Linked DNA regions of Streptomonospora nanhaiensis. The protein of the gene in region 1 interacts with the protein of each later gene in a pairwise test. Links are inferred from orthologs where the notes say so. Each region holds a gene or a part of one and is shown in the gene's direction. Other genes may lie near its edges. The genes, in order: lpdA and HNR12_RS19425.

Region 1 (8,042 bases):
GCCGCCCGGCCGAGGGGGCGTTGGAGGTGATGCGCCGCTCCGACATCGGGCCGTTCGGGGTGGTGGCCCTCGTGCTCGTGCTGCTCGTGCAGGTGGCGGCACTCGGCGGCATCGCCGAGGCGTCGCCGGCGGCGGGGGCCGGTGCCGTCGTGGCCGCCGTGGTGGCGGGCCGGCTGGCGATCACCCTGGCCTGTGTGCCGGGCGTGCCGCCGGCGCGCCCGGAGGGCCTGGGCGCGTTCGTCGCGGGCACGGTGCCTTGGGGCGCGGCGGCGGGCGCGAGCGCGGGGGCACTGGCCGCCGCCGCCCTCGCGGGGCTGGCGGCGGGACCCGCCTTCGCCGCCGGATGCGCCGCGGCGGTCGCCGTCGGCGCGGGCGCGGCGGCGGCGCTGCTCCACCGCGCCCGGCGCCGCCTGGGCGGAATCACCGGCGACGTCCTGGGCGCCCTCGCGGAGACCGCCACGACAGCGGCCCTCGTGACAACCGCCATCGCCGCCCAGGCGGGCTGACCTGGGAGGCCGGGTACGCGGGCGGCGGGCGGGCCGGGGCCGATCACGGTGCGGAACCGGTGGTGATCGTCCGATGCGGCCCGCTCGCGAACGCCCCTCGGCCGCCACCCCAGCGCCCTCGACCGGGCACCGGGCCGCCACGCACCCCGCCCTTTCCGGCACACCGGCGGGCGCCCTCAGCGGGGCCAATCCCGCGCCGGGGACATGAGGCCGGAACCGGCCGCTTTCGCGTCCTGGCCGCTCAGCGGGGGTGGCGGCGCGTGATCGGGGTGTCCGGCACGCCAGCGGGGAGATCTGTCGGCATCGTCACAATTTTTCACACGGCCCCGCGTCGACCGGCCGCTGAGCTGGGCTCTCGGCGGCCTTCGGCGCGCGGCCGCCGCCCGGAACGCCGGGCGGCCGCCGCCGCTCCGGCGGCGACCAGGCCGGATCCCGGCGGCGCCCGGAGTGGCAAAGACCGCCGTGTTCGTGACCGGTGCGGATGTCGGACCCCGCTGCGCGGAGAAGTTCGGCCGCTTTTCGCCGCGCACGCAACTTGTGGGGATCTTCGCGGTGTATGCGCACACGCCGTGGGCAGCGTGCCGGGCGGGACGTCACAAGGGCTAGCATCAGGGGCGTGAGCACGTCGTTGTCAGTAATCACGGAATCCCCCAGTTCGCTCGACGTCGACGCGGTGGTGGTCGGCTACCATGCGGCGGCGTCCGACGCTCCCCAGCCCGCGTCGGGCGCTCACGACGTCGACGCCGCCTTCTCCGGCGGCCTCTCCCGGGCGCTGGCGCAACTGGGCGCCCGCGGTGCCGCCGAGGAGGTGCACACCGTGCCCACGCTCGGCGCCCTCAAGGCGCCCGTGGTGATCGCTGTGGGCCTGGGCGACGCCCCCGCCGAGGGCGAGGGGGTGGACCCCGACACCCTCGCGCGCGCCGCCGGCGCGGCGCTGCGCGCCCGCGGGCGCGACCACGCCCGGGTGGCCGTCGCGCTGCCCGCCGACACCGCCGAACGCGCCCACGCCGCGGCGCTGGGGGCGCTGCTGGGCGACTACTCCTACACCCGCTACCGCACCGGCGACGACACCCGCTCCCCCGCCGCCGAGATCCGCGTGGTCTCGGCCGCCGCGGGCGCCCAGGCCGCCGTCGAGCGCGCCGACACCCTCGCCGGTGCCGTGAACCTCGCCCGCGACCTCGTCAACACCGCGCCCGTGGACCTCGTGCCCGAGGACCTGGCCGGGATCGCCGAGCAGGTCGCCCGCGAGAACGGCCTGGCCGTCGAGGTCCTCGACGAGGCCGCGCTGCACGAGGGCGGCTACGGCGGCCTCATCGGCGTGGGCCAGGGCTCGGACAACCCGCCGCGCCTGGTGCGGCTGGCCTACACCCACCCCGAGGCCACCCGCACGGTGGCGTTCGTGGGCAAGGGCATCACCTTCGACTCCGGCGGCCTGTCGCTCAAGCCGGCCGGGTCCATGGACTGGATGAAGTCCGACATGGGCGGGGCCGCCGCGGTGCTGGGGGCCATGAGCGCCATCGCCCGGCTGGCCCCGGCCGTCAACGCCGTGGGCTACCTCGCCATCGCCGAGAACATGCCCGGCGGCGGCGCGCAGCGCCCCTCCGACGTGATCACGATCTACGGCGGCACCACGGTCGAGGTCCTCAACACCGACGCCGAGGGCCGCCTGGTGATGGCCGACGCGCTGGTGCGCGCCCACGAGGACGACCCCGACCTGATCGTCGACGTGGCCACCCTCACCGGCGCCCAGCTCGTGGCCCTGGGCACCCGGGTCTTCGCCGTGATGTCCAACGACGACTCCGTCCGCGACGACGTGGTCGCCGCGGCCGCGGCCGCCGGGGAGTCCGGCTGGCCGATGCCGCTGCCCGCCGAACTCCGCTCGGGCCTGGACTCCGCCGTGGCCGACATCGCCAACGTCTCCGGCGAGCGCTGGGGCGGCATGCTCAGCGCCGGGGTGTTCCTCAAGGAGTTCATCGCCGAGGGCGTCCGCTGGGCGCACCTGGACATCGCGGGCCCGGCGTTCAACCAGGGCGGGCCCTACGGCTACACCCCCAAGGGCGGAACGGGGGCCGCCACCCGCACCCTGGTGCGGATCACCGAGAACCTGGCGGCCGACCGGGACTGACCCGCGGCCGGGCGGGAGCGCCCGACCGACCGCGCACATTGAAAGACCGACTGCGGCCGGGCGGGACACGCGCCGGGTCGCGCGGACACGTCAGACCAGACGAACACGAACATCCACATCAAGGAGTGTCCTTCCCGTGAGTGACAACGGCGGCACCTTCGACCTGCTGATCCTGGGCGCCGGCAGCGGCGGCTACGCCGCCGCCATCCGCGCCTCCGAGCTGGGCATGAAGGTCGGCCTGATCGAGAAAGACAAGCTCGGGGGCACCTGCCTGCACGTCGGCTGCATCCCCACGAAGGCGCTGCTGCACTCGGCCGAGGTCGCCGACGCCGCGCGGGACAGCGAGACCTTCGGCGTCAAGGCCGGCTTCGAGGGCATCGACATGGCCGGCGTGAACGCCTACAAGGACAAGGTCGTCAGCCGCATGTTCCGCGGCCTGACCGGCCTGATCAAGGCCCACGGCATCACCGTGATCGAGGGCGAGGGCAAGCTCACCGGCCCCGACGAGGTCACCGTCGACGGCACCGCCTACAAGGGCACCAACATCCTGCTCGCCACCGGCTCCAAGCCCAAGACCCTGGGCCTGGACATCGACGGCGAGAAGATCATCACCAGCGAGCACGCGCTCAAGCTCGACCGCGTCCCCAAGTCGGTCGTGGTCCTGGGCGGCGGTGTCATCGGCGTGGAGTTCGCCAGCGTGTGGCGCTCCTACGGCGCCGAGGTCACCATCGTCGAGGCGCTGCCGCACCTGGTGCCGGTCGAGGAGGAGTCCTCCTCCAAGCTGCTGGAGCGCGCCTTCCGCAAGCGCGGCATCAAGTACGAGCTGGGCACCCCGTTCGAGAGCGTCAAGACCACCGACTCCGGCGTCAGCGTCACCCTCCAGGGCGGCAAGAGCCTGGAGGCCGAGATGATGCTCGTGGCCATCGGCCGCGCGCCCGTCTCCGAGGGCCTGGGCTATGAGGAACAGGGCATCCAGCTGGAGCGCGGGTTCGTCAAGGTGGACGAGAACCTGCACACCGGTGTCGGCAACATCTACGCCGTGGGCGACCTGATCCCGACCCTGCAGCTGGCCCACGTCGGGTTCGCCGAGGGCATCTACGTCGCCGAGCAGCTGGCCGGCCTCAACCCGCCGGCCATCGACTACGCCGGCGTCCCGCGCATCACCTACAGCGAGCCCGAGGTCGCCTCGGTGGGCCTGACCTCCAAGGCCGCCAAGGAGCGCGGCTACGAGATCGTCGAGCAGGACTACAACCTCGGCGGCAACGGCAAGAGCCAGATCCTGCAGACCCAGGGCTCGGTCAAGGTCATCGCCCAGAAGGACGGCCCCGTGCTGGGCGTGCACATGGTGGGCAGCCGCGTGGGCGAGCTGACCGCCGAGGCCCAGCTGATCTACAACTGGGAGGCGCTGCCCTCGGAGGTCGCGCAGCTCATCCACCCGCACCCGACCCAGTCCGAGGCGCTGGGCGAGGCGCACCTCGCACTGGCCGGAAAGCCGCTGCACGTCCACGAGTGACGCGTCCGCGGGGCGGGGCGGCCGTCCCCGCCCCGCTTTCGCATCCCCGCGTTTCGCACGTCCATCTAAGAGGAACCCATGCCGACTTCCGTTTCAATGCCCGCCCTGGGCGAAAGCGTCACCGAGGGCACCGTCACCCAGTGGCTGAAGAAGGAGGGTGACACCGTCGCGGTCGACGAGCCCCTCCTGGAGGTCTCGACCGACAAGGTCGACACCGAGATCCCGTCGCCTGTCGCGGGCGTGCTGAGCAAGATCCTCGTCGCCGAGGACGAGACCGTGGAGATCGGCGCGGAGATCGCGATCATCAGCGGTGAGGGCGAGGACGCCGGGGCCGGCGCCGAGGACACCGCCGAGCCCGCCGAGGCGCCCGCCGCCGAGCAGTCCCAGGAGGCCGCCGCGGCCGAGGAGCCGCAGGCCCAGGAGCCGGAGTCCGACCCGGCCGAGAGCGCCGCTCCGCAGCAGGCCGCCACCGAGCCCGCGCCGGCGCCCGAGCCCGCCGCCCCGGCCCCCTCCCCCCGCCCCAGCCGCGAGGACATCACCCCGCCGGTCGACGTCGAGACCCTGAGCGGCACCGGCCGGGCGTCGGGCACCGACGCGGTCACCGAGGCCTACGTGACCCCGCTGGTGCGCAAGCTCGCCGCCCAGGAGGGCGTGGACCTCAGCCAGGTGCAGGGCACCGGCGTGGGCGGGCGCATCCGCAAGCAGGACGTCCAGGAGGCCGCGCGCCGCCGCCGCGAGGCCCCCGCGGCCCCGGCCGCCGCCCAGCAGCAGCCCGCCCGCACCCCGGCGCGGCGCCCGGTGGCCGACACCACGCTGCGCGGCCGCACCGAGACCATGTCGCGGCTGCGCCAGACCATCGCCGACCAGATGGCGGAGTCGCAGAAGATCTCGGCCGAGGTCACCCAGGTGATCGAGGTCGACGTCACCAACATCGCCCGGCTGCGCGAGCGCGCCGCCGAGCAGTTCGAGGCCCGCGAGGGCGTCGAACTGGGCTTCTTCCCGTTCTTCGCGCTGGCCACGGTCGAGGCGCTCAAGGCCCACCCCAAGCTCAACGCGGTGATCGACAGCGCCAAGTACGAGGTCACCTACCACAGCATCGAGAACCTGGGGATCTCGGTCGACACCGAGCCGGGCCTGCTGGTGCCGGTCATCAAGGACGCCGGCGACCTCAACCTCGGCGGTCTGGCCCGCAAGATCGCCGACCTGACCGAGCGCGCGCACACCGGCGACCTCAACCCCGACGAGCTGAGCGGCGGCACGTTCACCCTGGCCGACACCGGTGAGGTGGGCGCGCTGTTCAACACGCCGGTCATCAACCAGCCGCAGGTGGGCATCCTCAGCACCGGCGCGGTCGTCAAGCGGCCCGTCGTGGTGGAGGACCCCGAGCTCGGCGAGGTGATCGCGGTGCGCTCGATGATGTACCTGGCGCTCACCCACGACCACCGGCTCATCGACAGCGCCGACGCCGCCCGGTTCCTGGCCGACGTGCGCGAGCGCCTGGAAGAGGGCGACTTCGAGTCGGAGCTGGGCCTGGCCTAGCGCCCGGCGCGGGGGCGGCCGCGGCCTTGGGGCCGGGGCCGCCCCGCGGGGGTGCGCCGCGCGCCGCGCGGCGGAAAGGCAGCGGGGCGGTATCCGGTGACCCGGGTACCGCCCCGCTTTTTACCCCACCATTCACCATCCCCCTGGTGATCCCCATCACCAAAGGTCTGTGTTCGGCGGAGGCCCCGCGAAGGGGGCACCGCCGGAAACCCCAGAACTCCCAGGCCGTTACGAGGAGTCCCGTGTTCCTGACTCAAAGGTATGGCCCCGCGGGACCGCGCGCAGCCGTTTGGCGGAAATCGGCGCCTGATTCCGCGGAAAAACCTGTCCGGCCCGGCCGGGTGCGGCCAGGGGCCCGCGCCGGGGCCGCCGCGCGGGCGTCCGCGGGGTCCTTCGCGCCGCCCTCCCGAGGCGCGGGCGGGACCGGCTCGGCGCGCGGCGCGGGCGGGCGGGGGCCGGTGCGGGAGCGCGCCGAAACGCCCGGCCACCGCGCGTTATTCCCGCCCCGCGGCGGCGCCGGGCGGTGCGCTAGGCGACATCGCCCGGCCCGGTGGCGGGGCATAAGGTGGGATGTATGAGTCAGCTCGTCTTCGCCCGCCTCGGCGAGGCCCCCGTCCCCTACCACGAGGGCTGGGATCTGCAGAAGCGGGTGCACGCCGACCGGGTCGCCGACCTCATCCCCGACACCGTGCTCGTGCTGGAGCACGAACCCGTCTACACCGCGGGCAAGCGCACGGGCCCCTGGGACCGCCCGGCGACCGACCCCGGCGCCCCCATCGTCGACATCGACCGCGGCGGCAGGCTCACCTGGCACGGCCCCGGGCAGGTCACGGTCTACCCCATCGTCCGGCTGCCCGACCCCATCGACGTCGTGGCCTACGTCCGCATGCTGGAGGAGGCGATCATCCGCACCATCGCGGAGTTCGGCCTGGCCGGCAAGCGGGTCGAGGGCCGCACCGGCGTCTGGCTCGACGCCGACCCCGACCGCGGCCTCACCGAGCGCAAGATCGCCGCGATCGGCTGCCGTATCGCCCGCGGCGTCGGCATGCACGGCTTCGCGCTGAACTGCGCCAACGACCTCAGCTGGTTCGACCGCATCATCCCGTGCGGCATCACCGACGCCGGCACCACCTCGCTCAGCCGCGAGCTGGGCCGCGAGGTGCCCGTGGCCGAGGTCGTGCCGCTTGTCGAGCGCCACCTGGCGGCGGTGCTGGGCGCCGACCGCGTCCGCCACCACCAGGGCGCGCCCGAGCCCGCCGCTCCGGCCGCGCTCGCCGAGGCCTGAGCCCGCGCCCGCCCGCCACCACCGCCCCACGAGGGTCGCAGGAAAGGAACCGCGTTGACCATCGCGCCAGAGGGCCGCAAGCTGCTGCGGATTGAGGCCCGCAACAGCCAGACGCCCATCGAGAGGAAGCCGCCCTGGATCAAGATCAAGGCGAAGATGGGCCCGGAGTACTCCGAGCTGCACTCCCTGGTCAAGCGCGAAGGGCTGCACACCGTCTGCCAGGAGGCCGGCTGCCCCAACATCTACGAGTGCTGGGAGGACCGCGAGGCCACGTTCCTCATCGGCGGCGACCAGTGCACGCGCCGGTGCGACTTCTGCCAGATCGCCACGGGCAAGCCCAGCCCGATGGACCGCCTCGAACCCACCAAGGTCGCCAACTCGGTGCGCACCATGGGGCTGCGCTACGCCACGGTCACCGGCGTGGCGCGTGACGACCTCGACGACGGCGGCGCCTGGCTGTACGCCGAGACCGTGCGCAAGATCCACGAGCTCAACCCCGGCACCGGCGTGGAGCTGCTGATCCCCGACTTCAACGCCGACCCCGACCAGCTGGCCGAGGTGTTCGGGTCGCGGCCGGAGGTCCTGGCGCACAACGTCGAGACCGTCCCGCGGATCTTCAAGCGCATCCGCCCCGGGTTCCGCTACGAGCGGTCGCTGGAGGTCATCACCAAGGCCCGCGCCGACGGACTGGTCACCAAGTCCAACCTGATCCTGGGCATGGGCGAGGAGCGCCACGAGATCAGCCAGGCCATGCGCGACCTCCACGAGGCCGGCTGCGACCTGCTGACCATCACCCAGTACCTGCGGCCCTCCAAGCTGCACCACCCCATCGACCGGTGGGTCAAGCCCGAGGAGTTCGTGGAGCTGGCGGCCGAGGCCGAGGAGATCGGCTTCGCCGGCGTGATGTCGGGGCCGCTGGTGCGGTCCTCCTACCGCGCCGGGCGCCTCTACCAGCAGGCGGTCGACAAGCGCGCCGAGGCCGCGCGCTAGCGGCCCGCCGCGCACATCCGTGACCAACCTGAGACGGCGGCCGGGCGGCCGCCGTTTCACGTTGGCCGGGGCACTGGCCATATG
Region 2 (8,219 bases), 3.0 Mb from region 1 along the record:
CGAGATCCGCTTCCTGGCGCTGTCGGTCTCCGACGCCGCCGAGGACGTCATCGGCGTGGTGCGCGGCGGCGCGCGCGGCTACGTCACCAAGACCATCTCCGGCCGCGAACTCGCCGACGCCATCGTGCGGGTGGCCGACGGCGACGCCGTGTTCTCCCCCCGCCTGGCCGGGTTCGTGCTCGACGCCTTCTCGGCCACCGACGCCCCGCCCATGGACCCCGAGCTGGACCGGCTCACCCAGCGCGAACGCGAGGTGCTGCGGCTCATCGCCCGCGGCTACGCCTACAAGGAGGTCGCCAAGGAGCTGTTCATCTCGGTCAAGACGGTCGAGACGCACGTCTCCTCGGTGCTGCGCAAGCTCCAGCTGTCCAACCGGCACGAGCTGAGCCGGTGGGCCACCGCGCGCAAGCTCGTCTAGCGGCCGAGCCCGGGCCCGCCGCCGGCGCGGCGGCGGGCGCGCGGCCCGCAGGACCTCAGCGCAGCGCGTCCAGCATCCGGGCCAGGAACACCGTGCCGTCGGCGGCGCCCACCACCCGCACCGGCGGGCGGCCGTCGCCCAGGTCGCGGTTGAGGCGCATGTCGGCCAGGGTCATGCCGCGCGTGAACTCCCCGCGCAGCTCCACCCGCACCGGCACCTCCACCGTCTCGGTCGCCACCGCCTCGTCCAGCAGGATCGCGGCGGCCAGCGGGTCGTGCATCGCGCACTGGCGCTCCCCGAACACGGTGGAGTACCAGCCGGCGTAGAAGTCCAGGAACGCCGACGCGGTCTCGGCGCGCCGCCCCGCCACCGTCTTCAGCTCCTCCAGCCACGCGGTCGTGGCCACCGTCCGCATGGTGACGTCCAGCGGCACCAGCACCGCGTCGAACCCGGCCGCCAGCACCGTCTCGGCCGCCTCGGGGTCGGCGACGACGTTGGCCTCGCCCCACGGGGTGACGTTGCCCGGCGCCCGCACCGCGCCGCCCATCACCACCACCCGGCGCAGCAGCCGGGGCAGCTCCGGCTCCAGGCTCAGCGCCAGCGCGATGTTGGTCAGCGGGCCCAGCGCGAGCACGTCCAGCGCGCCGGGCGCCGAACGGGCCGCGCGCACCAGCATCTCGGCGGCCGAGTGGTCCACGGGCGCCCCGGCGGGCGCGGGCAGGTCCACCTCGCCCAGCCCGTTGCGGCCGTGCACGTGCTCGGCCGAGCGCGGCGGCTGCGCCAGCGGCCGGGCGGCGCCGCGCGCCACCGGCACCTCGGGGCGGCCGTACAGCTCCAGCAGCCGCAGCGCGTTGTCCGTGGTGACGTCGACGCCGTTGTTGCCGAAGACGGTGCCCACGCCGACGATCTCGGCGTCCGGGCCGGCGGTGACGTAGGCCAGGGCCATGGCGTCGTCGATCCCGGGATCGCAGTCGACATAGATCCGCACCGGTGTGCCTCCTTCAGCGACGTCGTCGGCGGGCACGGGGCGGCCGCGCCCCGACAAGGGTAGACACCCGGTGCGCGGCCCCCGCGGGCGGCCCGGTCGCGCGCGGCGGGCCTACCGGAGCCGGGGGCGGGGGTCGGTGGGCGGGCCGGGGCGGCGCGCCGCCGGCCGCAGCGCCTCGCGGGTGCGGCGGCGGGCGAGGGCCCGCACCCGGTCGGCCTCCCAGGCGCGCGGCCGCACGTCGAACACGCACGGGTAGTGGTCGGGCCCCAGCCCGTTCTCGGGCGGCATCGCGATCGTCCCGCCCTCCCGCACCCGCAGGTCGTCCGTGACGAACGCGCGGTCGATGGACCGGCCGTCGGGCGTGGTGGCGGGCGGCGGCCCCGAGCCGAACCCGTCGCGCAGCCGGGCGCCGGCCAGGTCGGTGAACACCGCCTCGGGGGTGGGCATGTTCATGTCGCCCAGGATGACCGTGCGGCGCAATGGCGCCCCGTCGGGCCCGCGCAGCGCGGCGTCCAAGAAGTCCCGAAGCCGCTCCCGGTAGGCCAGGCCGGGGCCGCGGTCGTAGGAGTACACGCGCCCGGACTCGTCGCGGCCCATGTGGAGGGGCGGCACCTGGACCGAGGCGATCCGCACGGCGCCGAAGGGCCCTTCGGCGGTGGCCAGCAGCATCCCCTTGGGATGCCACTTCAGCTCCTTGCCGGTCCGCCAGTGCAGGAAGCGCAGGGGCGGCGGGGGGACCTCGATCCAGCGCAGGTCGCTCAGGGGGTAGCGGGAGGCGATCCCGATGCCGAGCTTGCCCACCCCGGGGATGTGGGAGTCGCTGGCCGGGCGGGACTCCGCGTGGACCTCCGGCCAGCCCAGCCCCTCGACCAGCCGGTTCAGCTGCCGCGACCCCCGCGTGCAGTCGAGTTCGCTCACGGCCACGATCTCGGGCCGGTGCCGGGCCAGGGCGGCGGCGAACCGCTCGGTGCGGTCGCCCGGCGCGTAGTCGCCGGCCTCGTCCACCAGCCGCCCGCCGGCCACGTTCGCGCACGCGACGACCAGGCCCCGGCTCCTCGGCCGGTCCGGCGCCGCACCCGCGCTCCCATCCCCGCCGTCCTCCGCCATTTCCCGCTCCTCCCCGTAGCGCGCAGCGCACCCGCTGGGGAGGCCACTCTAGGGACGACCGGCGCCGCACGGGGAGTCCCCGGCCTGTGGACAACCGGAGCACGGCGTGGCCGGTTCGTCGCACACTGTGCGTGTCCGCCGGCCGCCCACCCGATCGGAGCCCCGCCGTGTACCGAGTGCTCACCGCCACCGCCCTCGTCCTGGCCGCGGCCGCCGCGGCGCCCGCCCTCCTACGCCCCCGGGCGCGCGCGGTTCGGGCCCCGGCCGCCGCGCGGCCGTTTCCCCCGGCGCGGCCACGGCACCGGCGCCGGCCGCGCCCGGTCCGGCGGCAGCCGCCCCCCGAGCCCCGTAACCTGGGAGGCGTGTCGTCCTCCCGTACCGCATCGCCGCTCCTCGAAGGTCTGAACGCCCCGCAGCGCGAAGCCGTCACCCACGCCGGCAGCCCGCTGCTGATCGTCGCCGGGGCCGGCTCCGGAAAGACCAGGGTGCTCACCCACCGCATCGCCTACCTGCTCGCCGAACGCGGCGTGCGCCCGGGCGAGGTGCTGGCGATCACCTTCACCAACAAGGCCGCCGCCGAGATGAAGGAGCGCATCGAGGCGCTGCTGGGCGGGCGCGTGGCCAACGCCATGTGGGTCATGACGTTCCACTCGGCGTGCGTGCGGATCCTGCGCCGCGAGGCCGGGCGCCTGGGCTACCCCAGCAGCTTCACCATCTACGACGCCGCCGACTCCCGCCGGCTGATGCAGCTGGTGTGCAAGGAGCTGGACCTCGACCCCAAGCGGTTCCCGCCCAAGTCGTTCTCCGCGCAGGTCTCCAACCTGAAGAACGAGCTTGTCGACTACGACACCTTCAGCGAGCAGGCGCAGAGCGCCCAGGACAAGAAGCTCGCCGAGGCCTACACGCTCTACCAGCGGCGGCTGCACGAGGCCGGCGCCATGGACTTCGACGACCTGATCATGATCACGGTCAACCTGCTCCAGATGTTCCCCGAGGTCGCCGAGCACTACCGGCGCCGGTTCCGGCACGTCATGGTCGACGAGTACCAGGACACCAACCACGCCCAGTACGAACTCGTCCGGCTCCTCGTCGGCGAGGACACCCCCGGTGCCGCCGTGCCCGCCTCGGAGCTGTGCGTGGTCGGCGACGCCGACCAGTCCATCTACGCCTTCCGCGGCGCCACCATCCGCAACATCCTGGAGTTCGAGCGCGACTACCCCCAGGCCCGCACCATCCTGCTGGAGCAGAACTACCGCTCCACGCAGACCATCCTGTCCGCGGCCAACGCCGTCATCGAGCGCAATTCCGACCGCCCGCCCAAGAACCTGTGGTCGGAGCAGGGGCACGGCCCCGCGATCGTCGGCTACGTCGCCGACAACGAGCACGACGAGGCCGCGTTCGTCGTCCAGGAGATCGACCGGCTGACCGACGACGGCGCCTGCTCCCCCGGCCAGGTGGCGGTCTTCTACCGCACCAACGCCCAGTCGCGCGTGTTCGAGGACGTGTTCATCCGCACCGGCCTGCCCTACCGCATCGTCGGCGGCGTGCGCTTCTACGAGCGCAAGGAGATCCGCGACATCCTCGCCTACCTCCGGGTGATCGCCAACCCCGAGGACACCGTCAGCCTGCGCCGGATCCTCAACGTCCCCAAGCGGGGCATCGGCGACCGCGCCGAGGAGACCATCGAGCTGTTCGCGGCCCGCGAGCGCATCTCCTTCGCCCGCGCCCTGCGCCGGGCCGAGGACGCCGTGCCGGTGCTGGCCACCCGCTCCCTCAACGCCATCCGCGACTTCGTCGCGCTGCTGGACGAACTCCGCGAGATCGCCGAGGAGGGCTCGCCCGCCGAGATCGTCGAGGCGGTCCTGGAGCGCACCGGCTACCTGTCGGAACTGGCCAACTCCAAGGACATCCAGGACGAGAGCCGGGTGGAGAACCTGGAGGAGTTCGTCGAGGTCGCCCGCGAGTTCGAGAGCACCTTCACCGGCCCGCTCTACGCCGAGGACGAGGACGCCGACATCGCCCAGGCGGAGTCCGGCGAGGCGGCGCCCCCGGCGGAGCGCACCGGTGGCACCGGTGGCACCGAAGGAGCCCAGGACGGCGCGGGCGACGGCCCGCGGCCCGAGGCGCCCGAGCCGACCCTGGTCGACTTCCTGGAGCAGATCTCCCTGGTGGCCGACACCGACCAGATCCCCGACGCCGACGACAGCGGCGGCGTCGTGACGCTGATGACCCTGCACTCGGCCAAGGGTCTGGAGTTCCCCGTCGTCTTCCTCACCGGCCTGGAGGACGGCGTCTTCCCGCACATGCGGACCCTGGGCGAGAAGTCCGAACTGGAGGAGGAGCGCCGCCTGGCCTACGTCGGCATCACCCGCGCCCAGGAGCGGCTGTACCTCACCCGCTCGGCCGTGCGCAGCGCGTGGGGCGCACCGTCGTTCAACCCCCCGTCGCGCTTCCTGGACGAGGTCCCGGCCGAGCTGATCGACTGGCGCCGCGCGCAGTCGTCCATGGCCGCCGCAGCGCCGCGCCGCCGCGTCGAACCCCCCTCGCGCAGAGCCGCCACGGGGGCGAGCGCAAACGTGCCGTCGCTGTCCCCGGGCGACAAGGTCACCCACGACTCCTTCGGCCTGGGCACGGTGCTGCTGGTGGACGGCGTCGGCGACAAGACCAAGGCGCGCATCGACTTCGGCGCCGACATCGGCGAGAAGGACTTCCTGGTGAAGTACGCGCCGATCGAGAAGCTGTGAGGCCGCGCCGCCCCGGCGGGCCGGGGCGGCGCGGCGACCGGCCGCCGGTCAGCCGATCGCGTCAAGCTCGGCGAGGTCCTCGGCCGACAGCGTGAGACCCGCGCCGGCGGCGTTCTCACGCAGGTGCGCAACCGACGAGGTGCCGGGGATCAGCAGGATGTTCGGCGACCGGTGCAGCAGCCAGGCCAGGGCCACCGACATCGGTGCCGCGTCCAGCCGGGCCGCCACCGCCGAAAGCGCCGAGGACTGGAGTGGGGTGAACCCGCCCAGCGGGAAGAAGGGCACATAGGCGACGCCGTCGGCGGCGAGTTCGTCGATCAGCTTGTCGTCGTGGCGGTGGGCGAGGTTGTACATGTTCTGCACGCAGACGATCGGCGCGATCGCCCGCGCCTCGGCGACCTGCTCGGCCGTCGCGTTGCTCACGCCCAGGTGCCGGATCAGCCCCTGCCGCTGGAGCTCGACCAGCGCCTCCAACGGCTCGGCCGGCGAGCCGGGCTGGGGCCCCCGGGCGTCGCCGAGCCGCAGGTTGACCAGGTCGAGTACGTCCAGCCCGAGGGTTTCAAGGTCCTCGTATACGGCGCGGCGCACGTCCTCGGGCGTCCGGGCCGGCGGCCAGCCGCCCTGCTCGTCGCGGATCGCGCCGACCTTGGTCGCGATGCGCAGCGAGTCGGGGTAGGGGTGCAGGGCCTCCCGGATCAGCCGGTTGGTGACGCGCGGTCCGTAGGCGCCGCTCGTGTCGATGTGGGTGATGCCGAGGTCGACGGCCTCGCGGAGCACGGCGATCGCGCCGTCGTGGTCGGCGGGCGGCCCCATGACGCCGGGGCCGGCGAGCTGCATGGCGCCGTAGCCGAAGCGGGTGACGGTCAGGTCGCCCAGGGACCAGGTGCCGCCGGGAAGCGAGGTGGGGAGCGAGGTCATTCCAACGTCCTTCGTCGTGGGTTGTCCGGCCCGTGGTGCACAACGGATGGCTGCCAGTATGGGAGGGGAGCTTCCCATCGGGAAGTAGGCACCTGAAAGTGCGTAAGGCACCAACGGGAGTGTGAGGAGCGGTCCATGGTGACGACGACGGCGGCCCAGAGGAGGGCGCGGGCCAAGGCGGAGTACAACGCCTTCATGGCGGAGTGCCCCAGCCGCAAGCTGCTCGACCGGATCTCCGACAAGTGGGTCGCCCTGGTCCTGGCCGCCTTGGGCGGCGACGGCCTGCGCCGAGAGGACGCCGACCACGTCGGCGGTCCTCGGGCGATGCGCTACTCGGAGCTGGCCCGCCTGCTGGCCGGCGTCAGCCAGAAGATGCTCACGCAGACGCTGCGTGCGCTGGAGCGGGACGGCCTCGTCACCCGCACCGCGACGCCGACGGTCCCCGTCACGGTCTCCTACGAGCTGACCGACCTCGGGGTCTCGCTGTACACGACGATGCGCGGCCTCAAGGTCTGGGCCGAGAGCCACATGGACGACGTGCTCGCCAACCGAGCGGCGCATGACGCGCGCGAGAACGAGGTGGACCAGTAGGTGGGGGAGCGGAGGCCCGCGTCATGGAGACCGGACGCGGGCGGGCTCGCGGAAGCTGTCACGAGCACTGCCGGAAGCCGGTAAGCTTCTCAACACCGACCGAACGAAGCTGGCGGTTACGCCTGCGTCGGAAGTCGGTCGCCTCCACTCCGACTGACTGTCACGAGCACTCGGGACAAGCGGGTAGAGTAGAGAGCACAACAAAGCGGAAACGCGGAGATTGATCCGCCCCGTGGGGGAAGAGCCTTTGCGGGCCTGCCGATTGAGTGGGTTCGGGGTTTGTACCCGGTGAGCGGTTGCTTCTTGAGAACTCAACAGCGCGTGTATGACATTCTTTGTGCCATGTTTGTTTTGGCCCCGTTGAACACCCTCGGGTGTTCGGGGTTCCTTTGATGGGTCCGCCCTGTGTGGGTGGGCCGGTCAGGATTGAAGACCTTTAATGGAGAGTTTGATCCTGGCTCAGGACGAACGCTGGCGGCGTGCTTAACACATGCAAGTCGAGCGGTAAGGCCCTTCGGGGTACACGAGCGGCGAACGGGTGAGTAACACGTGAGCAACCTGCCCCTGACTCTGGGATAAGCCGGGGAAACCCGGTCTAATACCGGATACGACACCGGGTCGCATGATCTGGTGTGGAAAGTTGTTTCGGTTGGGGATGGGCTCGCGGCCTATCAGCTTGTTGGTGGGGTAGTGGCCTACCAAGGCGGTGACGGGTAGCCGGCCTGAGAGGGCGACCGGCCACACTGGGACTGAGACACGGCCCAGACTCCTGCGGGAGGCAGCAGTGGGGAATATTGCGCAATGGGCGGAAGCCTGACGCAGCGACGCCGCGTGGGGGATGACGGCCTTCGGGTTGTAAACCTCTTTTACCACTGACGCAGGCCCCCATATCGGTGGGGGTTGACGGTAGGTGGGGAATAAGGACCGGCCAACTACGTGCCAGCAGCCGCGGTAATACGTAGGGTCCGAGCGTTGTCCGGAATTATTGGGCGTAAAGAGCTCGTAGGTGGTGTGTCGCGTCTGCTGTGCAAGTCCGGGGCTTAACTCCGGTTTTGCAGTGGATACGGGCATGCTAGAGGTAGGTAGGGGAGACTGGAATTCCTGGTGTAGCGGTGAAATGCGCAGATATCAGGAGGAACACCGGTGGCGAAGGCGGGTCTCTGGGCCTTACCTGACGCTGAGGAGCGAAAGCGTGGGGAGCGAACAGGATTAGATACCCTGGTAGTCCACGCTGTAAACGTTGGGCGCTAGGTGTGGGGGCTTTCCACGGTTCCCGTGCCGTAGCTAACGCATTAAGCGCCCCGCCTGGGGAGTACGGCCGCAAGGCTAAAACTCAAAGGAATTGACGGGGGCCCGCACAAGCGGCGGAGCATGTTGCTTAATTCGACGCAACGCGAAGAACCTTACCAAGGTTTGACATCGCCGGTAATCCATCAGAGATGGTGGGTCCTTT

Evidence for each region.
Region 2: the proteins of lpdA (region 1) and HNR12_RS19425 interact in binary tests that used the Escherichia coli proteins (3 or more experiments, as listed by UniProt). The link is inferred for Streptomonospora nanhaiensis from one-to-one orthologs.

Annotation. Positions count from the first base shown.
Region 1 is NZ_JACCFO010000001.1:1,416,532-1,424,573, forward strand. Bases 2,046-4,955 are described here. They hold lpdA (dihydrolipoyl dehydrogenase), read left to right. Parts: upstream 2,046-2,767; coding sequence 2,768-4,144; downstream 4,145-4,955. Other genes in these bases: HNR12_RS06130 (leucyl aminopeptidase), read left to right, coding at 2,046-2,631; sucB (2-oxoglutarate dehydrogenase, E2 component, dihydrolipoamide succinyltransferase), read left to right, coding at 4,223-4,955. Also shown: HNR12_RS06125 (adenosylcobinamide-GDP ribazoletransferase), read left to right, coding at 1-506; more of HNR12_RS06130, read left to right, coding at 1,123-2,045; more of sucB, read left to right, coding at 4,956-5,683; lipoyl(octanoyl) transferase LipB, read left to right, coding at 6,258-6,968; lipA (lipoyl synthase), read left to right, coding at 7,023-7,958. UniProt on the Escherichia coli protein: Lipoamide dehydrogenase is a component of the glycine cleavage system as well as of the alpha-ketoacid dehydrogenase complexes.
Region 2 is NZ_JACCFO010000001.1:4,388,565-4,396,783, forward strand. What follows is about bases 2,480-5,566. They hold HNR12_RS19425 (UvrD-helicase domain-containing protein), read left to right. Parts: upstream 2,480-2,875; coding sequence 2,876-5,257; downstream 5,258-5,566. Other genes in these bases: HNR12_RS19420 (endonuclease/exonuclease/phosphatase family protein), read right to left, coding at 2,480-2,513; HNR12_RS19430 (aldo/keto reductase family oxidoreductase), read right to left, coding at 5,306-5,566. Outside these bases: HNR12_RS19410 (response regulator), read left to right, coding at 1-418; HNR12_RS19415 (nucleoside hydrolase), read right to left, coding at 474-1,406; more of HNR12_RS19420, read right to left, coding at 1,518-2,479; more of HNR12_RS19430, read right to left, coding at 5,567-6,175; HNR12_RS19435 (winged helix-turn-helix transcriptional regulator), read left to right, coding at 6,311-6,766. UniProt on the Escherichia coli protein: A helicase with DNA-dependent ATPase activity. Unwinds DNA duplexes with 3'-5' polarity. Translocates on single-stranded DNA with 3'-5' polarity. Initiates unwinding more efficiently from a nicked substrate than double-stranded DNA.